One region of the Streptomyces sp. NPDC050806 genome, then DNA from elsewhere that is predicted to be linked to it. Evidence: predicted binding sites of a transcription regulator. Region 1 holds the regulator's gene; the other holds the start of a gene.
The links. The regulator HrcA, encoded in region 1, represses chaperone genes, less so after heat shock. The targets are predictions, from matches to a motif close to TTNGCACTCNGNNNNNCNGAGTGCNAA.
Positions count from the first base shown of each region.

Region 2: groL (chaperonin GroEL) is a predicted target of HrcA. The motif match lies at 8,429-8,455, and genes of this name have one in related genera.

Region 1 covers NZ_JBVJIF010000009.1:7,196-18,836, forward strand. The annotation lists gene ACZ6WH_RS27365 (ribonuclease Z) at 1-141, opposite strand, end outside; gene ACZ6WH_RS27370 (histidine triad nucleotide-binding protein) at 408-767, opposite strand; gene ACZ6WH_RS27375 (hypothetical protein) at 838-1,689, opposite strand; gene ACZ6WH_RS27380 (OsmC family protein) at 1,954-2,382, shown strand; gene ACZ6WH_RS27385 (16S rRNA (uracil(1498)-N(3))-methyltransferase) at 2,413-3,156, opposite strand; gene ACZ6WH_RS27390 (nitronate monooxygenase) at 3,153-4,259, opposite strand; gene dnaJ (molecular chaperone DnaJ) at 4,492-5,625, opposite strand; gene hrcA (heat-inducible transcriptional repressor HrcA) at 5,626-6,642, opposite strand; gene ACZ6WH_RS27405 (MBL fold metallo-hydrolase) at 6,915-7,649, shown strand; gene ACZ6WH_RS27410 (DUF3097 domain-containing protein) at 7,689-8,522, shown strand; gene hemW (radical SAM family heme chaperone HemW) at 8,535-9,767, opposite strand; gene ACZ6WH_RS27420 (SpoIIE family protein phosphatase) at 9,813-11,641, opposite strand, start outside.
Region 2 covers NZ_JBVJIF010000007.1:121,325-132,965, forward strand. The annotation lists gene ACZ6WH_RS22685 (extracellular solute-binding protein) at 209-1,486, shown strand; gene ACZ6WH_RS22690 (DUF3263 domain-containing protein) at 1,557-1,802, shown strand; gene otsB (trehalose-phosphatase) at 1,986-2,864, shown strand; gene ACZ6WH_RS22700 (alpha,alpha-trehalose-phosphate synthase (UDP-forming)) at 2,951-4,432, opposite strand; gene ACZ6WH_RS22705 (glucosyl-3-phosphoglycerate synthase) at 4,603-5,595, opposite strand; SAM riboswitch class I at 5,776-5,934, shown strand; gene thrC (threonine synthase) at 5,952-7,238, shown strand; gene ACZ6WH_RS22715 (MoaD/ThiS family protein) at 7,304-7,582, shown strand; gene ACZ6WH_RS22720 (cold-shock protein) at 8,040-8,243, shown strand; gene groL (chaperonin GroEL) at 8,618-10,243, shown strand; gene ACZ6WH_RS22730 (hypothetical protein) at 10,341-11,543, opposite strand; gene ACZ6WH_RS22735 (hypothetical protein) at 11,540-11,641, opposite strand, start outside.

The sequences.
Region 1 (11,641 bases):
CAGCATCTGGCGCTGCGTTCCCTCACCGGGATCGAAGAGCAGCCCGGCACCGTCCCAGCGCAGCAGGTAGCCGTTGTGATTGCGGTGCCGGGTGGGCACCTGGCTGGCGGTGCCGAGAACGACCAGTTCACGTACGGACAAGGTGCTGATCCTGCTCCGAGGGGCGGGGGCCGGGGGCGCGGTCGGGGGCCGGGGCGGAGGGCCGGGGCCGAGCTGAGGCCGGTGGGCCGAGCTGGGCCCCGGGGCCGAAGGGGCGGCCGGGCAGTAACGGTTCGGCTTGTGGCCCCCCTTACGACCGGGGATTTTATGCGGTCCGGGGGAGCGGCCCCGAGTTGTCCACAGGGCGGAGGTGTCCGCACGGCGGAGGTGTCCGCACGGCGGAGGTGTCCGCAGGGCGGCCCCGGTGGTTATCCGGGGGGCCAGTTGAGGCCGCGGCCGCCGAGTACGTGGGCGTGCGCGTGGAAGACGGTCTGACCGGCGCCGGAGCCGGTGTTGAAGACGATGCGGAAGCCGGTGCCGTCGATCTTCTCCTCGGCCGCGACCTCGCCCGCCTCGCGCAGCACGTCGGCGGCGATCTGCGGCTCGGCGGCGGCCAGCGACGCGGCGTCCGGGTGGTGAACCTTGGGGATCACCAGGACGTGGGTCGGCGCCTGGGGGTTGATGTCGCGGAAGGCGACGGTCGTCTCGGTCTCTCGGACGATCGTCGCGGGCACGTCGCCCGCCACGATCTTGCAGAACAGGCAGTCGGCCTGCGGTTCTCCCGCCACCGGAGCGCTCCTCACGGGTCGTCGGCTCGTACGACCCGCATCGTACCGACCGGCGGCCGGGAGACCGTCACTACCGTGCCACCCACGTGCCGGAACGGTCCTTCGCGCCGTCACCCGGGTCGTCCTCAGCGTCCTTGCCCTCGTCCCACTTGCCGTCGTCCGACTTGCCCCCGTCGTGACCGTCCTTGCCGTCCTCCCACTTGCCGCCGTCGTCCTTGCCTTCGTCCCACTTACCGTCGTCGTGACCGTCCTTGCCCTCGTCCCACTTGCCCTCGTCGTGGTCGCCCTGGTCGTCGTGGTGACCGTTGTCGTGGTCGCCGTCGGGGCAGTCGTCGTGGCCGTCACCGTGGTCGCCGTCGTGACCGCCGTTCCCGTCGTCGTGGCCGTCGCCGTTCCAGCCGTCGCCGTTCCGGCCGCCGCCCCCGCCGTTGTCGTTTCCGTTGCCGTCCCCGTTGTCGCTGCCGCCACCGCCGCTGTTGCCGCCGCTGTTCCCGGGTTCGCTGCCGCCCCCGCCGCCGCTGCTGCCGTCCTCGCCGCCGCCACCGCTGTTGTCATCGCGTGCGGGCCGGGAGGTGGAACCCTCGTTGGGCCGGTCCGTGCTGCCGGAGGCCGGGGCGTTGCAGTTGCCGATGGTGTTCGTACGGAAGATCACCCGGTCGTCGACCCTGGCGACCAGGCCGCTGCCCTCCACGCACCGGCCGTCGACCACCCTGGTCACATTGCCGTTGATGGCGATCCGCTCCCCGCTGACGGTCTGGCCCTGGCAGCTGACCCGGGCGCGGTCCGTCGTGACGGGGGTGGCGTCGGCGGTCGCCCTGGGTGCCGGTTCGCCGCCGTTGGGCGCCGACGCCGTACAGCTCAGCCAGCTCACATTGACGCTCTCCCACTCCAGCGCCCGGGTTGCCTGACGATCCGTCGTCACCGCTATCGCAGATGTGTTGGAGTAACCGGTGGGCTCGCACGCCGCTGTTCCTGCGGCCACCGCACCCGCGGCACCCGCCGCTGCCAACGCCCGTAACCAACGGCCCCGCACGCGTCCCTTCATGTCCGGCAGCGTGCCACCGGCGCCGCGCGGCCCGACAGGCCCGCTCCGGCCAACTCCGCGCGGCGCGGCCCGGGCCACGCCGATCGTCACTAACCTGGGGCGCGAAGAGTCAAGTTCCGCCACCTACGGGAGCGACCCACCATGGCAACGACGCGCACGGCCAAGACCCACTGGGAAGGCAACCTGATGGAGGGCAAGGGCCAGGTGGCCCTGGACTCCTCCAAGGTCGGTACGTACGACGTGAGCTGGCCGGCCCGCGCCGAGGAGCCGGGCGGGAAGACCAGCCCTGAGGAGCTGATCGCGGCGGCCCACTCCTCCTGCTACTCCATGGCGTTCTCGCACGGCCTGGCCGGCCAGGGCTACACCGTCGAGACGGTCGACACCCGGGCCGACGTCACCTTCCAGCCGGGCGAGGGCATCACCGCCATCGCACTGACCGTGCGGGCCAAGGTGCCCGGCCTGTCCCAGGACGACTTCCGGGCCGCCGCCGAGGACGCCAAGAAGAACTGCCCGGTCAGCCAGGCACTGGCGGGCGTCAAGAACATCACGCTCGACGCCACGCTGATCTGAGGCCGCGAGGCCGTACGGGCCCCGCTGCGCTCAGTCCCAGCGGCCCGTACGGCCCAGCAGCAGCGCCGTGGCAGCCGTGCCGGCGGTGGAGGTGCGCAGCACGCTCGCGCCGAGCCGGTACGGCTTCGCCCCGGCCGCCGCGAACAGTTCCAGCTCCTCGGGGGACACCCCGCCCTCGGGCCCGACGACGAGCACGATGCCGCCGTCGGCGGGGAGTTCGGCGCGGGCCAGCGGCTCGCTGCCCTCCTCGTGGAGCACGGCGGCGAAGGCGGCGCCGCTCAGCAGCTCCGCCACGTCCTTCGTCGAGGCCGCCGCCGCGACCTCCGGGAACATCAGGCGCCTGGCCTGCTTCCCGGCCTCCCGGGCGGTGTTGCGCCACTTCGTCAGCGACTTGGCGCCCCGCTCGCCCTTCCACTGCGTCACACAACGGGACGCCTGCCACGGCACGATCGCGTCCACGCCGGTCTCGGTCATGGTCTCCACGGCCAGTTCGCCGCGGTCGCCCTTGGGCAGCGCCTGCACGACCGTGATGCGGGGCCGCGGCGCCTCCTCGGTCCGTACGTCCGTCACGGCGACGTCGAGGCGGTCCTTGCCCTCGACCGCGGCGACCGTCCCGTACGCGCCCCTTCCCGAGCCGTCCGTGAGCACGATCTCCTCGCCGACGCGCAGCCGGCGTACGGAGACCGCGTGGCGTCCCTCGGGGCCGTCCAGGGTGAGGGCAGCGCCCGGCGCGGCGCCGGCCAGTGAGTCGACGAGGAAGACCGGGGCGGTCACGAGGCACTCCCAAGAGGTCCGGATCCGGCGGGGCCGGCGGGGTTCGATTCGGCGCGCGCCGCGGCCAGTTCGGCCGCCAGCACCTCCATCAGCTCGGCGGCGGGCAGCCGCCGGGCCAGCCGGTGGCCCTGGCCCGCCCACAGGCTCATGGCCTGCGGATCGCCGGCCTTGGCCGCGGCCTTGCGTACCGGTGAGGTGAGGAGGTGGACGGCCGGGTAGGCGGCCGGCGCGTACGGGCCGTGTTCGCGCAGGAAACGGTTCGCCAGCCCGCGGGCCGGGCGCCCGGAGAACGCCCGGGTCAGCTCGGTGCGCGTGTACAGGGGGTCGGTCAGCGCCTGCTTGTGCAGCGGGTGGGCGCCGGACTCGGGGCAGGCCAGGAAGGCCGTACCGAGCTGCGCGGACGCCGCGCCGGCCGCCAGTACGGCGGCGATCTGCGCGCCGCGCATCAGGCCGCCCGCCGCGATGACCGGCAGCCGCACCGCCTCGCGGACCTCGGCGATCAGCGCCAGCAGGCCGACGCCCGCGCCGGTGCCGTCGCTCTGCGGGTCGTCGCGGTGGGTGCCCTGGTGGCCGCCCGCTTCTATGCCCTGCACGCACACGGCGTCGGCGCCGGCCGCCTGCGCGGCGCGCGCCTCGGCGGCCGTGGTGACGGTCACGACGGTGTACGTGCCCACCCGGGCCAGGGACTCGACGGTCTCGGCGGTGGGGCAGCCGAAGGTGAACGAGACGACCGGTACCGGGTCCTCACGGAGGATGGCGAGCTTGGCCTCGTACCCGTCGTCGGCGGCGCCCCGGGGGTCGCCGAGCGCGGCCTTGTACCAGTCGGCCTCGCCCGCGAGCTGGTCGCGGTAGACCTCGACGGCCGCGTCGTCGGCGAGCTCCGGATGCGGCATGAAGAGGTTCACGCCGAAGGGCCGGCCGGTCATTCCGCGCAGCCGCTCGATCTCCTGGTACATGCCGTCGGCCGTCTTGTAGCCCGCGGCGAGGAAGCCCAGGCCGCCGGCCCCGCTGACGGCCGCGGCCAGCTCGGGGCACGAGGCGCCGCCGGCCATGGGAGCCTGCACGATCGGGTGAGCGCTCAGCTCGGTCAGCGCGGTGGGCATGTCCATATCGTGTCACGCGTCACGGCCGCCCCCGAATCGGGGGCGGCCGTGACGCGTACATTCCAACGGCTTCTACCGGCCGTTGGCTGTGCCTGTCCGGGGGATGATCCGCGGGCCCCCCGGCCCGGTGCCTACCGCCCGTTGAACGCATCCTTCAGGCGCGAGAAGAGGCCCTGCTGTCCCGGCTGACCGTGCCTGTCCGGGGGACGACCCCCGGACCCCCGGCCCGCGCCTACCGCCCGTTGAACGCATCCTTCAGACGCGAGAAGAGGCCCTGCTGGCCCGGCTGGAACTGCCCCGTGGGGCGCTCCTCGCCGCGGAGCTTGGCGAGCCGGGTCAGCAGCTCCTCCTGCTCCGCGTCGAGCTTGCCGGGGGTCTGCACCTCGACGTGGACGACCAGGTCGCCGCGGCCGCCGCCGCGCAGGTGCGTGATGCCGCAGCCGTGCAGCGGGATGGACTGGCCGGACTGGGTGCCGGGCCGGATGTCGACGTCGCGCACCCCGTCCAGCGTCTCCAGCGGACACTTCGTGCCCAGCGCCGCCGCGGTCATCGGGATCGTGACCGTGCAGTGCAGGTCGTCGCCGCGCCGCTGGAAGACCGGGTGCGCGACCTCGTGGATCTCGACGTACAGGTCGCCGGCCGGGCCGCCGCCGGGGCCGACCTCGCCCTCGCCCGCGAGCTGGATGCGGGTGCCGTTGTCGACACCGGCCGGGATCTTGACCGTGAGCGTCCGGCGGGACCGGATGCGGCCGTCGCCCGCGCACTCGGGGCACGGGGTCGGTACGACCGTGCCGAACCCCTGGCACTGCGGGCAGGGCCGCGAGGTCATGACCTGGCCCAGGAAGGACCGGGTGACCTGCGAGACCTCGCCGCGGCCGCGGCACATGTCACAGGTCTGCGCGGAGGTGCCGGGCGCGGCGCCCTCGCCGGAGCAGGTCGTGCACACGACCGCCGTGTCGACCTGGATGTCCTTGGTCGTACCGAACGCGGCCTCGTGCAGCTCCACGTCCAGCCGGATCATCGCGTCCTGGCCGCGCCGGGTGCGCGAGCGCGGCCCGCGCTGCGACGCCGTGCCGAAGAACGCGTCCATGATGTCGGAGAAGTTGCCGAAGCCCGCACCGAAGCCGCCGGCACCGGCGCCGCCGCCCTGGGAATTCGGGTCCCCGCCGAGGTCGTAGACCTGCTTCTTCTGCGGGTCCGACAGCACCTCGTAAGCGGCGTTGATCTCCTTGAACCGCTCCTGGGTCTTGGGATCGGGGTTCACATCCGGGTGCAGCTCGCGCGCCAGCCGCCGGAAAGCCTTCTTGATCTGGTCCTGCGAGGCGTCGCGACTGACACCGAGGACCGTGTAGTAGTCCGTGGCCACTTACGACTCCGCGAGGATCTGTCCGACGTAACGTGCCACTGCGCGTACCGCTCCCATCGTTCCGGGGTAGTCCATGCGGGTCGGTCCGACCACGCCGAGTTTGGCGACTGCCTCGTCGCCCGAACCGTAGCCGACGGCGACGACCGATGTGGAAGTGAGGCCCTCGTGAGCGTTCTCGTGCCCGATGCGCACGGTCATGCTCGAGTCCTTGGCCTCTCCCAGCAGCTTGAGGAGCACGACCTGCTCCTCCAGCGCCTCCAGCACCGGCCGGATCGTCAGCGGGAAATCATGACCGAAGCGCGTGAGATTGGCGGTACCGCCGATCATCAGCCGCTCCTCGGTCTCCTCCACCAGAGTCTCCAGCAACACCGACAGCACTGTCGAGACCGTGCCCCGGTCCTCCGCCTCGAAGGACTCGGGAAGGTCCTGCACCAGTTGCGGCACATCCGTGAACCGGCGCCCCACGACACGGCTGTTGAGCCGCGCCCGCAGGTCCGCCAGGGACGTTTCGCCGAACGGCGCGGGGCAGTCGATCATGCGCTGCTCGACCCGCCCGGTATCGGTGATCAGGACGAGCATCAGCCGCGCGGGCGCCAGCGACAGCAGTTCCACGTGCCGGACGGTGGACCGGGTCAGCGAGGGGTACTGCACCACCGCGACCTGCCGGGTCAGCTGCGCGAGCAGCCGGACCGTACGGGCCACGACGTCGTCGAGGTCCACCGCGCTGTCGAGGAAGCTGTGGATCGCCTTGCGCTCGGGACCCGACAGCGGCTTGACGGCCGCCAGCTTGTCGACGAACAGGCGGTAGCCCTTGTCGGTGGGGATACGGCCGGCGCTCGTGTGAGGCTGGGCGATGAAGCCCTCGTCCTCCAGCGCGGCCATGTCGTTGCGGACGGTGGCGGGCGAGACGCCGAGCTGGTGGCGCTCCGTGAGCGCCTTGGAGCCGACGGGCTCCTCGGTGCCGACGTAGTCCTGGACGATGGCACGCAGCACTTCGAGTCTGCGTTCGCTGAGCATCGCGTACACCTCCAGTCCCGCGCTCTCGCCAGGCCGTTCGCGGCCGTCCGTCCGGGGCGGCCCGGCCGGCCGTCCCTGGCACTCGACCTGCCCGAGTGCCAAACCCCGTCCAGTGTACGGCCGGGTAGCACGGCCGGGGCAAGGCCGGGCGACACGGCTCGCGGCCCGGCGGGCCACCGTATCGCGCCGAGACCGGTCCGTGTCCCCGGGATCGGCCCAGGTCAGCCGGGCGGCCGCGCGCGATTTCCCGGTATACGGGCTAGCGTCGCGGTATGCGCACGACTTGGGAAGAGGCCGGGTGGGAACGGCTCGCGGACGGCGTCGCGCGGCGCCGGCTGCCGACCTGGGACGCCACCGCCGGGGTCGTGGCCGGCACCACCGGCGTTCTCCTGATCGACACGGGGTCCGGGCTGCGCGAGGGCGCCGAGCTGCGCCGCCAGGTGCGCGACGTCCTGGGCCGTGAGGTGACGCACATCGTCCTCACCCATCCGCACTTCGACCATGTGCTGGGCACCGCGGCGTTCGCGGGAGTGACGGTTTTCGGGCCGACCGGGCTGGGCGAGCTGCTGCGCCGCGAGCCGGAGGCGCTGGCCGGCGACGCGGTACGGAACGGGGCCGACCCGGAGGCGACGGCGGTGGCCGTGGACACCCTCGTCGTCCCCGATCACGCGATCTGCGGGGAGCGCACCCTCGACCTGGGCGACCGCCGCGTCCTGCTGGCGAACGTCGGGCCCGGGCACACCGCGCACGACCTGGCGGTCTGCGTGCGGTGCGGGCCGGGTGAGCCGGAGATCGTCTTCTGCGGCGACCTCGTCGAGGAGTCGGGGGAACCGCAGGCCGGGCCCGACGCGCTCCCCGCCTGCTGGCCGGCCGCGCTGGACCGGCTGCTGTCCCTCGGCGGCGAGGACGCACGGTACGTACCCGGCCACGGCGCCGTCGTGGATGCCCGCTTCGTCCGCGCCCAGCGCGACGAGCTGGCCCGCCGCTTCGGCGTGTCGCCCGGCTAGCCCACCCGGGGGACGCCCGCCCCGCATATCGTCTGTCGAATGCGCAGCAGAGAATACGGCCCCGACCTGACCCCTCCGTGGAAGAAGCAGCGCCCCGCGCCCGAGGTGCCGGCCGAGCCCGACCTCGTCGTGGAGGAGGTCGCCACGGGGTTCTGCGGTGCCGTCATCCGCTGCGAGAAGACCGCCGAGGGCCCGACCGTCACCCTGGAGGACCGCTTCGGCAAGCACCGGGTCTTCCCGATGACGCCCCGCGGCTTCCTGCTGGAGGGCAAGGTCGTCACTCTCGTACGCCCCTCCGCCGCGTCCGCACGCCCCCAGGGGCCGCGGCGCACCGCCTCCGGCTCCCTCGCCGTCCCGGGTGCCCGCGCCCGTGTGGCCCGCGCCGGCCGCATCTACGTCGAGGGCCGCCACGACGCGGAGCTGGTGGAACGCGTCTGGGGCGACGACCTGCGCATCGAGGGCGTCGTCGTGGAGTACCTGGAAGGCGTCGACGACCTTCCCTCGATCGTCGGCTCCTTCTCCCCCGGCCCGGACGCCCGGCTCGGCGTCCTCGTCGACCACCTCGTGCCCGGTTCCAAGGAGTCCCGCATCGCCGCGTCGGTCACGGACGCGAACGTCCTGATCGTCGGCCATCCCTACATCGACATCTGGGAGGCCGTGAAGCCCGCCTCCGTCGGCATCCCCGCCTGGCCCTCGGTCCCCCGCGGCCAGGACTGGAAGACGGGCGTCTGCCGGGCACTCGGCTGGCCGGAGAACACGGGCGCCGCCTGGCAGCGCATCCTCGCCTCGGTCCACTCGTACAAGGACCTGGAGCCGGCGCTGCTGGGACGGGTGGAGGAACTGATCGACTTCGTCACGGCACCGGCGGACTGACCCCGGCCGGGGTCAGTCGACCAGGTCCCGCACCACCGCGTCCGCCAGCAGTCGGCCGCGCAGTGTCAGGACGGCCCGGCCGGCCTCGTACGGGGCCGGGTCCAGGAGGCCGTCGGCCAGGGCCTTCTCCGCCGCGGCGAGGCCGTCGGGGCGGAGCAGGGACAGCGGGCACCCGGCCGCCAGCCGCAGTTCCAGGAGGATGCGTTCGACGCGGCGGTCCTCGGCCGACAGGACCTCGCGGCCCGCGCCCGGCGTGCGGCCCTCGGAGAGTGCCTGGGCGTACGCGCCGGGGTGCTTCACGTTCCACCAGCGGACGCCGCCGACGTGGCTGTGCGCGCCGGGGCCCGCGCCCCACCAGTCCGCGCCGGTCCAGTACAGCTCGTTGTGGCGGCAGCGGGCCGGGGCCGAGGTGGCCCAGTTGGAGACCTCGTACCAGGTGAAGCCCGCCGCGGTCAGGGTCTCCTCGGCGATGAGGTAGCGGTCGGCGTGTTCGTCGTCGTCCGTCATCGGGACCTCGCCGCGGCGGATGCGGCGGGCGAGCTGCGTGCCCTCCTCGACGATCAGCGCATAGGCGGAGACGTGGTCCGGACCGGCGCCGACGGCCGCGTCCAGGGTGGCCCGCCAGTCGTCGTCGGACTCGCCGGGCGTGCCGTAGATCAGGTCGAGGTTGACGTGGTCGAAGCCGGCGGCGCGGGCCTCGGCGACGCAGGCCTCGGGCCGGCCCGGGGTGTGCGTACGGTCGAGGATCTTCAGGACGTGCTGCTTGGCGCTCTGCATGCCGAAGGAGACCCGGTTGAAGCCGCCGGCGCGGAGCTCCGCGAGGTAGCGCGGGTCGACGGACTCCGGGTTCGCCTCGGTGGTGATCTCCGCGTCCGGCGTGAAGCCGAATTCGTCGCGGATCGCGGCGAGCATCCGGGAGAGGTCGGCAGCGGGCAGCAGCGTCGGGGTGCCGCCGCCGACGAAGACCGTCTCGACGCGCCGGGGGTCGGCGCCGAGGACCTTGCGGGCCTGCCGGATCTCCTCGATCAGCGTGTCGGCGTAGTTCTCGCGCGAGGCGAGCGCGCCGCCGGAGCCGCGCAGCTCGTTCGCGGTGTAGGTGTTGAAGTCGCAGTATCCGCAGCGGGTCGCGCAGTACGGCACGTGCAGATAGAACCCGAGGGGCCGCTCGCCCGCTCCGGCCAGGGCGGAGGCGGGCAGCGCCCCGTCCTCGGGCAGGGGCTCGCCGTCGGGGAGTGCAGAAGGCATGCCTCCATTGTCCGGTACCCGGCGAGTGCCCTCTCCCCCGTGCCGCTACGGCCGCAGCGCCTGGAGGACCAGCAGCGCCAGGTCGTCGTCGGGCGGGGTCGGCGCGAAGGCGTGCACCCGGCTCCTGAGGTGCTCGGCGACGCCGTCCGCGCCCAGCCCCGCGCACTCCGCGAGGGCCCGCGCGAGGCCGTCCTCGTCGTCGAAGAGCTGACCGCCCGAGCGGCGCTCGGTCACGCCGTCGGTGACGCACAGCAGCGTCTCCCCGGCCGCGAGGTCGAAGGACTCGGTCTCGTACGCCATGTCCTCCAGGACGCCGAGCAGCATCTGGGGCGCTGCGACCGCCCGTACCGTGCCGTCCGCGCCGAGGAGCAGCGGGAGCGGGTGCCCGGCGCTGGCGATCGTGCAGCGGGCGCCCCCGGCGCCGCCCTCGTGCGGCACGATCTCGCCGTAGAGAAGGGAGAGGAAGCGGGCCTGTTCGCTCTCCTCGCGGAAGCCGGGCTGCATGTCCGCCTCGGAGCCGGCCTCGACCACCGCGGCGGCCACCGCGGCGACGGAGTCGGCGGCCTCCATCGCGACCGTACGGTTCAGCCGGTCCAGCACCTCGCCGACGCCGTACCCCTCGCGGGCCAGCAGCCGCAGCACCGGGCGGGCCAGGCCGGTAACGGCCGCCGCCTCCGGGCCGCTGCCGCAGACGTCGCCGAGCATGAAGCACCAGCGGCCGGGGCCCGACTGGAAGAGGTCCCAGAAGTCGCCGCCGGCCCAGGCGCCCTCACGCGGTTCGTACACCACGGCCGAGGCCACGCCCGGTACGTCGGCGCGCCGCCCCGGCAGCAGCCTGCGCTGCAGCACCCGGCTGATGCGTTCCTGGCGGGTGTAGGCGTCGGCGGTCGCGATGGACCTGGCCACCCGGCCCGACAGGTCCTCGATGAGCGAGATCACCTCGTCGGGGAAGCGCACGATGCCGGCCCGGCCGATCAGCAGCGTGCCGTGCCGGCGCACGCCCGAGACCAGCGGGCAGGCCAGGGCCGCGCCGCCGGGGCCGAAGCCGCTGGGCTCGCCGGGCCACGGCCAGGGCCCCGCGCCGGTCTGGCCGTCGACGCCCCGGCCGGTCAGCACCGGCGGGTCCTTCACCAGCAGTTCGCGCAGGCCGTCGATGCGGCTCTCCGTGGCGTGCCAGACGCGGGCCAGGCGGGGCACGCCGAAGTCACCGCCGTCGTCCAGCCAGACCGCGCACCAGTCGGCCATCCGCGGCACGATCAGCTGCGCGACCAGCGCGGCCACCTGGTCCGCGTCCAGCTGCCCGCTGAGCAGGTCGGAGGCCTCGGCGAGGAAGGACAGCGCGCCGTGGTTGAGCCGCTCGACCTCGCAGCGGCGGAGCGCGGCCCGCTGCGGCCCGGGCGACATCAGGACGGTGGCCTGCCCGCCCGGCGCCGCGCCGTCCGCGTCGAAGACCTCCACCGGCGGTTCGTACACCGTCTCCGGCGAGTCCGCCGTCACCCGGAACCACACGGTCTTCAGCATGCGCCGGTAGGTGATGCCCCAGGCGTCGGCCAGCGCGCCGACCAGTTGCAGTCCGCGCCCCGCGCCCTCGGCGGTCACGGCGTCGTGCCGGCCGCGCACCGGACGGGCCGGGTGGTGGTCGGAGACCTCGACGACCACGGCGGTGTGCGGGCCGTCCTCGTCCAGCCGGCAGAGCAGCTCGACGGCGGTCCCGGCGTGCACGACGGCGTTGGTGACCAGCTCGCTCGCGAGCAGTTCGGCCTCGTCGGCGGTGCGCTCGGTGAGGTGCTGCGCGCCCGGCAGCCCGCGGGTGATCCAGTCGGCCATCGTCGTACGGACGAACTGCCGGGCGGCGCGCGCCGCGATGGGCGAGC
Region 2 (11,641 bases), on a different contig from region 1:
GTGCGCCGGGCGGTCGCGCAGGGCCGGAGGGAGGCCCGCGTTCCGGTTCGCTGATGCGAAACGGAGACCTCATTTGGTGTAGACCTTGTGACGGTGTGCGGGGCAGACTCGCAGCTCATGCGCCCGGCGGGGGTGATCCCCGCCGCCGCGGCGCGTCCCGGACGTACGGCACACCCAGACGGCACACGAAGGCGGAAAAGGGCACGTAATGGCAGTACAGCGACGCTACAAGAGCCTCGCGGCGGCGGGTATCGCGACGGCCATGACACTGACCCTGGCGTCCTGCTCCGGCGGACCCGGCGGCAGCGACGACGTCACCCTGAAGCTGGTCGCCGCCGACTACGGCGACAACGCGTCCAACTCCAGCAAGCACTACTGGGACGGCGTCACGCGGGCCTTCGAGGCGAAGCACCCCAACATCAAGGTGGACGTCGACGTCTACAGCTGGGAGGACGTCGACAAGGAGGTCGCGAAGCGGGTCGAGGCCGGCAACGCCCCCGACATGGCCCAGATCGGCGCCTACGCCGACTACGCCGCCGAGGGCAAGCTCTACAGCGCCGACGACCTGCTCTCCATCAGCACCCAGGCGGACTTCACGCCCGGCCTTGCCGACGCCGGCGAGTACCACCGCGTCCAGTACGGCCTGCCCTTCGGAGCCAGCACCCGCCGCCTCTTCTACAACAAGAAGCTCTTCGCCCAGGCCGGCATCGCCGACCCGCCCAAGACCTGGTCCGACATCAAGCAGGACGCGCAGCTCCTGAAGGACGCGGGCGTGAAGACGCCGTTCGCGCTGCCGCTCGGCCCCGAGGAGACCCAGGCCGAGACGATGATCTGGATGCTGAGCGGAGGCGGCGGCTACACCGACTCCATAGGCAAGTACACGATCGACTCGCGGCAGAACGTCCGCACGTTCAAGTGGGTCAAGGACAACCTCGTCACTCCCGGCCTGACCGGCGGCGACCCCGCGAAGCTCAACCGCCAGGCCGGCTTCGACGCCTTCGCCGACGGCAAGGTGGGCATGCTCAACGGCCACCCCACCCTCATGCAGCAGGCCAAGGCCAAGGGCGTCGACTACGGCACCGTCGCACTCCCCGGCATCAACGGCCCCGCCAAGTCCACCATGGGCGTCGCCGACTGGATGATGGGCTTCAAGCAGCACGGGCACCGCGCCGAGATCGGCAAGTTCCTCGACTTCGTCTACGACAAGGGCAACGTCCTGAAGTTCTCCGGCGACTACGGCCTCCTCCCGGTCACCGTCTCCGCCTCCCAGGACATGCTCGCCGAGGACAAGTACAAGAAGCTGCACGGCTTCCTCACGCAGCTGCCGGACGCGGAGTTCTACCCCGCCGACAAGACCTCCTGGCCCCTCGTCAGCAAGACCGTCAAGGCCAAGATGGGCGGCGCGGTCGGCAGCGACGGCGACCCGCAGCAGGTCCTCACCGACATCGAGAACACCGCGAACGAGGCGGACAGCGCGACCCGCTGACGACGGACGGCCGGCGCCGCCCGCCCGGGTGATCAGTAGGGATGTCGTACCGCGGGGCTATCGTGGTCGTGTGGTGTCCGAATCGCCGTCCGAGCAGCTGTCAGCGCGCGACGAGGCCGTGCTCGCCGTGGAGCGCCGCTCCTGGCCCGGCCCCGGCGCCAAGGAGCGCGCCGTGCGCGAGCGGCTCGGCATCTCGCCGACCCGCTACTACCAGCTGCTCAACGCCCTCCTGGACGACCCGCGCGCGCTCGCCCACGACCCCGTGACGGTGAATCGGCTGCGCCGGGTGCGGGAGGAGCGGCGGGCGCGTCGATGACGGACGCCGAGTGCCCCGGCCGGTCCGCAGCTGCGCCGAGTCCGAGAGGAGCGGCGGGCGCGTCGTTGAGTAGTGGGTGGGGACGCGTCTCCGGTGCGCACGTCGCTGAGCCCGCGCCGTGTCCGGCGCTCAAGATCTCCGTACGCCCTCCGCGCGCCCCGGCCCACCGATAGGCTCGGCCCCATGGGCAGCCCCGAGAACCTCCTCGCGCAGCCGGTGTCCGAAGCGGGCCGCGCGGGCCTGGCCACCCTCCTCGCCCGGCCCGCCGAAGCCGTCGTCGCGCTCGACTTCGACGGCACCCTCGCCGACATCGTCCCCGACCCCGAACAGGCCCGCGCGCACCCCGGCGTCGTTCCGGCCCTCGCCCGCCTCGCGCCGCTGCTGCGCGCCGTCGTGGTGATCACCGGCCGGCCGGCGGAGACCGCCGTACGGCTCGGCGGTTTCGCCGCGGCGGACGGCCTGGACCACCTCGTCGTCCTCGGGCACTACGGCGCGGAGCGCTGGGACGCCGCCACCGGCCGGATCGACGCGCCCGCGCCGCCGCCCGGCGTCGCCGCCGCGGCCGCCGAGCTGCCCGGCCTGCTGGCGGGCACCGGTGCCTGGCGGGACGCGCCCGTCGAGGACGCCATCGAGACCAAGGGCGGCCGGGCCGTCGCCGTGCACACCCGCCGCACCCCTGACCCGCAGGGCACCTTTGAGGCGCTGCGCGCGCCGCTGGCCGACCTCGCCGGGCGGCACGGTCTGATCGTCGAGCCCGGCCGCTTCGTCCTGGAGCTGCGCCCGCCCGGCGTCGACAAGGGCGTGGCGCTCACGTCGTACCTGCGGGAGGTGGCGGCGGGCGCGGTCCTCTACGCCGGGGACGACCTCGGCGACCTGGCCGCGTACGCCGCCGTCGACGCGCTCCGCGACCAGGGACAGCCCGGGGTGCTGGTGTGCAGCTCGGCGACGGTCGGCGAGGGCGCCGAGGAACTGGCCGACCGCGCCGACCTGGTCGTACCGGGCCCGGCCGGGGTGGTGCAGCTGCTGACGGCCCTCGCGGAGGCGGCGAAGCCCGCGCCCTGAAGGGGCGCGGGGAACTGCGCGAGCGACCACGACGGCGGGGCAGCCGGCAAAAGCACTGTCCGGGGCAGCCCGGAACCCGGTCGGCCTCAGCCCCGCAGGGCCCGGAGCTGGTCCAAAAACCACTGCGCGGGCGGCAGCGCCGTCGCCGCCATGGCCAGCCGCTTCGAACGTTCCGCGCGCTCGTCCTGGGGCATCGTCAACGCCTCGTGCAGCGCGCCGGCCGTCGCCTCGATGTCGTACGGATTGACCACCAGCGCGTCGTCCGCCAGCTCAGCACAGGCCCCGGCCTCCCGGGAGAGCACCAGCGCGCAGCCCGCCTCCGAGACCACCGGCACCTCCTTGGCGACCAGGTTCATGCCGTCGCGGATGGGGTTGACCAGCGCGACGTCGGCGAGCCGGTAGGCCGCCAGGGAACGCGCGAAGTCGTCCTTCACATGCAGCACGACCGGCAGCCAGCCGGCCGTGCCGAACTCGTCGTTGATCTCCCCGGCCAGCCGCGCGACCTCCTCGGTGTACTCCCGGTACACCGCCAGGTCCTGCCGCGAGGGGTAGGCGAACGCTATGTGGACGACCCGGCCGCGCCACTCGGGCCGGTCGGCCAGCAGCCGCCGGTACGCCCGCAGCCCGCGCACGATGTTCTTCGACAGCTCCGTGCGGTCCACCCGCACGATCGTCTTCCGCGGCGCGCCGTCCTCGCCGGTGCCGATCTGCTCGCGCAGGTCCGCCAGCCGGTCGTCGACGTCCGGCTGCCGGGACCGGTCGCGCAGGAAGTCCGCGTCGGCGCCCAGGCCGTGCACGCCGAGCCGGGTGGTCCGGCCCTCGTGCGTGACGCGCAGCCCGGCCTCCCCGTCCCGCGCCACCTCGGCGCCCAGCACGGCCGCGCAGCACTCGGCGAACGCCTCGGCCCAGCGGCGGGTCAGGAACGCCGCCCGGTCGCCGCCCAGGACGCCACGCAGCACCTGGGCCGCCACATCGTCCGGCAGCAGCCGGAAGTAGTCCGGCGGCGCCCACGGGGTGTGCGAGAAGTGGCCGATGCGCAGGTCGGGGCGGCGCTCGCGGAGCAGGCCCGGCACCAGCGTGAGGTGGTAGTCCTGCACGAGGACGGCGGCGCCCGGCGCCGCGGCCTCGGCGAGCGCGTCGGCGAAGGCGGTGTTGTACGCCTCGTAGGCCGCCCACTGGCCGCGGAAATCCGCGTCGAACGCCGGCTCCAGCGGCGTCTGGTACAGCAGGTGGTGGACGAACCACAGCACGGAGTTGGCGATGCCGTTGTACGCGTCGGAGAACACCTCGGGCGGGATGTCCAGCATCCGGACCTGCTGTCCGCCGGTGTCGGCCGGGTCCAGCAGTCCGGCACCGGAGGCGGCCCGCCGGGCCGCCTCGCGGTCGCCGTCGCCGAGCGCCGCGCACACCCACACGGCTCCGGCGTCCGAGCCGATCGCGGACAGGCCCGAGACCAGTCCGCCACCGCCGCGCCGGGAAGTGAGCGCGCCGTCCGCGCCCAGGGCGTAGGAGACCGGGCCGCGGTTGGACGCGACGAGAACCTGGGCACCTGAGCTGGAGGAGACCATGCCGATGAACTAACCCGCCACAGATCCGCTCAAACGTACGGCCCGCAGCACATCGCGGGCGCAGCCGCACGTCGGGCGCCGCGCGCGGCCCGCACGAGCGCGCGGACGGCCCCCGGCGCACCGGATCCCCGCGGCTCCTCGGGGCCCGTACCGCCCGCCGCGCCCCGGCCTCAGGCCGCCCGCCGCTCCGCGTACTCCGGTATGCCGCGCATCGGCGGCCGCTCCTCGGTGTCCACCGCGGTCGTACGCGGCACGAAGCCGCCCTCCGCACCCCGGTCGAACTGGGTGAGCCGGGGCCGTACGAGGTGGCCGCGCGCCAGCCGCAGCTGGGCGGTGCGGTAGATCGCCGCGGCCATCCGCCCCAGGGCCTGCCCGTCCTGGTGCCGGTGCCGGCGCACCCCCACGTCCACCTGCGCCAGCGCGTCCAGGCCGACCGTGTGCAGCGCGTCGACCAGCAGGCCCAGCTCGACGCCGTATCCCACGGGGAAGGGCAGCCGCTCCAGGAGCGAGCGCCGGGCCGCGTACTCGCCGCCGAGCGGCTGGACGAAACCGGCCAGCTGCGGCCAGTGCAGATTGAGCAGCGGGCGGGCCACCAGCTCGGTCACCCGCCCGCCCTGCTCGCCGCCGGCACGACGACCGTCCCGGCCCGCCCCGGCGCCGCCGACGGCGTCGCCCAGCGGCCGGTCGTACATCGCCTTCACGAACTGCACCTGCGGGTCGGTCAGCAGCGGCCCGACGATCCCGGACACGAAGTCGGCGGAGAACTCGCGCAGGTCGGCGTCGACGAAGCAGACGATGTCGCCGCTGGTGGCCAGCAGCGAGCGCCAGAGCACCTCGCCCTTGCCGGGCACCGTCGCCAGCCGCGGCAGGATCGCGTCGCGGTGCACGACCCGGGCGCCGGCCGCGGCGGCGACCTCGGAGGTGCGGTCGGTGGAGCCGGAATCCACCACGATCAGCTCATCGACCAGCGGCATCGCGTCGGACATCAGGTCACGACGGATGATCTCCACGATCGTGCCGACCGTGGCTTCCTCGTCGAGCGCGGGCAGCACTACGCTGACCGTCTGCCCCGTGCGCCCTTTCGCTGCCAACAGCTGGTCGAGCGGTCGGTCGGCGGCGGACCAGGAGCGGCCGGCCAGCCAGCGCTCCACCTCTTCCAGCACGTATCCGTCTCCTTTTGCTACGCGTGTGGGCCATCTTGCTACGCGGTGTGAGCCATCTCGCGGTTCGGACGGCTATCTCAACCATCCACCCCTTCGGTTACAGTCTTGAACAACGCGGATGACCACCGCATGCCGGGGTCACCGCTGAACAAACGCCTGTGTTTCGTATGCAGGCCATACCGCTCATCCAGAGGGGCAGAGGGATACGGCCCGTTGAAGCCCCGGCAACCCTCCAGCCGGTCTTGCCGCCAGGACACTGACGTCCCGCGCGCGAGGCTCCCGGCTAGGGAAGGTGCCAAATCCGTCTCACGGCGAGATGCGTCGTGAGGAAGATGAGGAGAAAGGGCCTCGCCTCCATGGCTGTGCAAGCTTCTGAAAGCACCACCACTTCCGCCGTCTCCCTCGGCCCCGCCGCTGCGCTGTCCTGCCGCGAGTGCGGTACCCGCTTCGATCTGGGCCCGATCTTCGCCTGTCAGGAATGTTTCGGGCCGCTCGAAGTGGCCTACGACCTGCCGAGCGGCGACCCCGAGGGCCTGAAGAAGCAGATCGAGGCCGGTCCCGACAACATCTGGCGGTACGCGCCGCTGCTGCCCGTCCCCGCCGACGTGGCCGACAAGCCCAACCTCAACCCGGGCTTCACCAAGCTGGTCAAGGCCGACCGGCTCGCCGCCGAGCTGGGCGTCACCGGCGGCCTGTACGTGAAGGACGACTCCGGCAACCCGACGCACTCCTTCAAGGACCGCGTCGTGGCCATCGCCGTCGAGGCGGCCCGCGCCTTCGGCTTCACCACCCTGTCCTGCTCCTCCACCGGCAACCTGGCCGGTGCCGTCGGCGCCGCGGCGCGCCGGGCCGGCTTCCGCTCCTGCGTGTTCATCCCGCACGACCTGGAGGCGGGCAAGGTCGTCATGGCCGCGGTGTACGGCGGTGACCTCGTCGGCATCGAGGGCAACTACGACGACGTCAACCGCTTCTGCTCCGAGCTCATCGGCGACCCGCTGGGCGAGGGCTGGGGCTTCGTGAACGTCAACCTCCGCCCGTACTACGGCGAGGGTTCCAAGACGCTCGCGTACGAGATCTGCGAGCAGCTCGGCTGGGAGCTGCCGGACCAGCTGGTCATCCCGATCGCCTCGGGCTCGCAGCTCACGAAGATCGACAAGGGGCTCAAGGAGCTGATCAAGCTCGGCCTGGTCGAGGACAAGCCGTACAAGATCTTCGGCGCCCAGGCCGAGGGCTGCTCGCCGGTGTCCACCGCCTTCAAGGCCGGCCACGACGTGGTCCGCCCGCAGAAGCCGAACACCATCGCCAAGTCGCTGGCCATCGGCAACCCGGCGGACGGCCCGTACGTGCTCGACATCGCCCGCCGCACCGGCGGCGCCGTCGAGGACGTCGACGACGAGCAGGTCGTGGACGCGATCAAGCTGCTGGCCCGCACCGAGGGCATCTTCGCGGAGACCGCGGGCGGCGTGACCGTCGGCGTCACCAAGAAGCTCATCGAGAACGGGCAGATCGACCCGGCCAAGTCCCTCGTCGTCCTGAACACCGGCGACGGCCTGAAGACGCTGGACGCCGTCGCGCCGACCACCGGCCCGACCGCGACCATCCGTCCGAGCCTGGACTCCTTCCGCGAGGCCGGCCTCGGCTGAGCCCTGGCCCCCGGCCGGAGAGCCGCCTCGCACCCGTAGCCACTGAAACCGGAAGGCAGAAGAACATGAGCGTCAACGTCCGCATCCCCACCATCCTCCGCACCTACACCGGCGGCCAGGCCGAGGTCCCCGCCGAGGGCGCGAAGCTCTCCGAGGTCATCCAGGACCTGGAGAAGAACCACAACGGCATCGCGGCCCGCGTCCTGGACGACCAGGGCAAGCTGCGCCGCTTCGTGAACGTCTACGTCAACGACGACGACGTGCGCTTCGAGGGCGGCCTGGAGACCGCGACGCCGGACGGTGCCAGCGTTTCGATCATTCCCGCGGTGGCCGGCGGCTGCTGAAAAAGCGGCCGTACGCCCCTTTGTGCGCCCTGTGTGCGCCCCTTGTGCACCGTCTCGTGAATGACGGGATGCGCGCCCCGGAATCGCCCCGTCCGCAACAGAAGCGGACGGGGCGATTCCATGTCGTTAAAGGCGATACAGTTGAGGTGAATCCTCTTCGCGCGCGTGCCCGCCGCATATGAGAACACGACAAGATGTGCCCAAAGTGTGTGCGCAATTTGTCGTGTTGATGAGCTATGCCCGGCCCGGCTTGCCCAGAATTGTTGAGACTTCGCCAGATATCGGCGAATGGTCGTGGGCAGAATTCTCGTCCGATTGACCTGTTGCGCTGGGCATCGGTCCAGATACATTCAGCGGCGGTCGACGCGTTCCGGCGCACACCCTCCTTGAGGGTGAGGTCTGACCCGGGTCCGCGGAGTGCGGTCCTGCGCAAGGGCCAGCAATAGGGGAGTTAGGAATGGCTCAGGGCACCGTCAAGTGGTTCAACGCGGAGAAGGGGTACGGCTTCATCGCGGTCGACGGTGGTGCGGATGTTTTCGTCCACTACAGCGCGATCCAGATGGACGGTTACCGCACCCTTGAGGAAGGCCAGCGGGTCGAGTTCGAGATCTCGCAGGGTCAGAAGGGGCCGCAGGCGGACATGGTTCGCGTGGCCGGCTGAAGCGCCGACCGACTGCAGCGTACGGAGGTCCGTGCTCCCTGAGGGGGGTACGGGCCTCTTGTTGTGCACGGCATGCAATGGCCCGGCCCCTTGCACAGCCGCCGCGCGAGCCCGCAGCCTGGCTGAGGTGCTTGCGTCCACCCTGTCGCCCACCACCACCGCTCATCGAGCCTTCTGTGGAGGCGCTTGCACTCTGGGGGGCCGAGTGCTAATCATTGCGTTAGCACTCTGAAGGTGAGAGTGACAGAACTTCGGATCGGGCCGGTGAGGTCCGCGGCCCGGTGGGGCAGGGAACCACGGGGTCGCAGGCCGTCCGTCGCGGGCACCGTCGCGGTCCACTGCGTTTCCACCCCTGTCCGGGAGGACCACTTCACATGGCCAAGATCATCGCGTTCGACGAGGAGGCACGGCGCGGTCTCGAGCGCGGGATGAACCAGCTCGCCGACGCCGTCAAGGTCACCCTTGGCCCCAAGGGCCGCAACGTCGTCCTTGAGAAGAAGTGGGGCGCCCCCACGATCACCAACGATGGTGTGTCCATCGCCAAGGAGATCGAGCTCGAGGACCCGTACGAGAAGATCGGCGCCGAGCTGGTCAAGGAGGTCGCGAAGAAGACGGACGACGTCGCCGGTGACGGCACGACGACCGCGACCGTCCTGGCCCAGGCCCTGGTCCGCGAGGGCCTGCGCAACGTCGCGGCCGGCGCCAACCCGATGGCCCTGAAGCGCGGCATCGAGCGCGCCGTCGAGGCCGTCTCCGCCGCCCTGCTGGAGCAGGCGAAGGACGTGGAGACCAAGGAGCAGATCGCCTCCACCGCCTCCATCTCCGCGGCCGACACCCAGATCGGCGAGCTCATCGCCGAGGCCATGGACAAGGTCGGCAAGGAAGGCGTCATCACCGTCGAGGAGTCCCAGACCTTCGGTCTGGAGCTGGAGCTCACCGAGGGTATGCGCTTCGACAAGGGCTACATCTCGGCGTACTTCGCCACCGACATGGAGCGTATGGAGGCGTCGCTCGACGACCCGTACATCCTGATCGTCAACTCCAAGATCTCCAACGTGAAGGACCTCCTTCCGCTGCTGGAGAAGGTCATGCAGTCGGGCAAGCCGCTGCTGATCATCGCGGAGGACGTCGAGGGCGAGGCCCTGTCGACCCTGGTCGTCAACAAGATCCGTGGCACCTTCAAGTCCGTCGCCGTGAAGGCCCCGGGCTTTGGTGACCGCCGCAAGGCCATGCTCGGCGACATCGCCATCCTCACCGGTGGCACCGTCATCTCCGAGGAGGTCGGCCTCAAGCTGGAGAACGCCGGTCTCGACCTGCTCGGCCGCGCCCGCAAGGTCGTCATCACCAAGGACGAGACCACCATCGTCGACGGTGCCGGCGACAGCGACCAGGTCCAGGGCCGCGTCAACCAGATCCGCGCCGAGATCGAGAACTCGGACAGCGACTACGACCGCGAGAAGCTGCAGGAGCGCCTGGCGAAGCTCGCCGGCGGTGTTGCGGTCATCAAGGCCGGTGCCGCGACCGAGGTCGAGCTCAAGGAGCGCAAGCACCGCATCGAGGACGCCGTTCGCAACGCGAAGGCGGCCGTCGAGGAGGGCATCGTTGCCGGCGGTGGCGTCGCCCTGCTGCAGGCTTCCTCGGTCTTCGAGAAGCTTGAGCTCGAGGGTGACGAGGCCACCGGTGCCGCCGCTGTGAAGCTGGCCCTGGAGGCCCCGCTGAAGCAGATCTCCGTCAACGGCGGCCTCGAGGGCGGCGTCGTGGTGGAGAAGGTGCGCAACCTGACCGTGGGTCACGGCCTGAACGCCGCGACCGGCGAGTACGTCGACATGATCGCCGAGGGCATCATCGACCCCGCCAAGGTCACCCGCTCCGCGCTGCAGAACGCCGCCTCCATCGCGGCGCTCTTCCTCACCACCGAGGCCGTCATCGCCGACAAGCCGGAGAAGGCCGCCGCCGGCGGCGCCCCGGGCGGCATGCCGGGCGGTGACATGGACTTCTGATCCACCCCTTCCGGGAACGGATCAGCTGTTCATCGCAGTACGCGCTGTACGGACCGAGGGCGGCACCCCCATCGCGGGGGTGCCGCCCTCGGGCGTTTCATGGGGCGGGCCGGGCGCCCGGAGCGAGGGCCGGACCGGGGTCGAGCGGAGCCGGGGCCGGGCGGGTGCCGCGGCGAACGAGCCGGCTGCCCGCCCACACCGCGACCGCGCAGACCGCGGCGGCGACCGGCGCCCCGTACAGGGCATGCTCCAGACCGGGCGGCGGCAGGAGCAACATCAGCTGCCTGACGAGCGGATCTGTCGCGGCGCCCTCCTCCGGCGGGGCGCCGGCCGCCAGCCCGCCGACGAAGCCGATCGCGCCGACGGTGTACGCGGCCCAGACGCTGAGCAGCACGCGCGGGACGCGGGCCAGGCCGGCCGTCGTCACATTGACGAAGAGGTGCGTGACCGCGTACCCGACCAGGAACATCTGCCAGGCGTAGAGCAGCATGAACGCGCGCTCCCGGGGCGACTCACCGGCCTGCGCCGCCATCCCGTCGGTGTTGGCGACCTGCTCGCGCAGCCAGATTCCGCACTGCTCGGGCAGTTCGCCCGGCGCGCACCAGAAGCGTACGAGTGGCTCCAGCATCCGGCCGGGCGCGTCCGAGAGCAGCACGGCCAGCACCAGCGCGCCGCCCGCGGTCGCGAGCAGTGTGCCGCCGATCCGCGGCCAGAGGGTGTACAGGCCGGCACGGAACCGGCGGATGCCGGCGTGGAACTGATCGCGGAGCGCGAGTCCGGACTCCTTCGGTGCGGCACCGAGCATGCTGACCGTATAGCCGACCTGGCCGCCGAGCAGCCCGAGGAACACGGCATGGCCGGCGCCCGCCTGGGCGTCCTGGAGCAGCTGGAGCGCCGCCTCGCCGCGCAGCGCGGGGTCGGCGGAAAGCTCGGGCAGCCGCAGGCAGGCGAGCGCGAGCAGATGGGCGAGCGGTGCGAAAACGGTGAACGCGACGCCGCAGGTCATGGCCTTGGTACGGCCCGTCGTCCGGGCGGCGAGCCCCGTGGCGGCCGAGCCCAGCAGGGCGAGGAAGAGCACCGTCCACAGCGCTTCCTGGAGCACGGCCGTCGCGCCGGTCGCCTCGGTGAACCGCAGCGTCGGCGAGACGGTCAGCAGTCGGAGCGCGGACAGCGGCCGGTCGCCGGTGCTTCGGTCCGCCCAGTCGACCTGCTGCGGCAGCGTGCCGAGGAGGTGGAGCAGCAGCACGGTGAGGACGGCGGTGGCGACGGGCGAGCGCCGTGCGGCACGGAGGGAGTTCAACGCTCCTCCCGGGCCGGCCGGGGCCCGGCCGTCACCCGGAAGGGACGGCCGTCGTTGTCGATGACTGTCCGGTGCAGGGTCCGGCCGTCCCACCACGT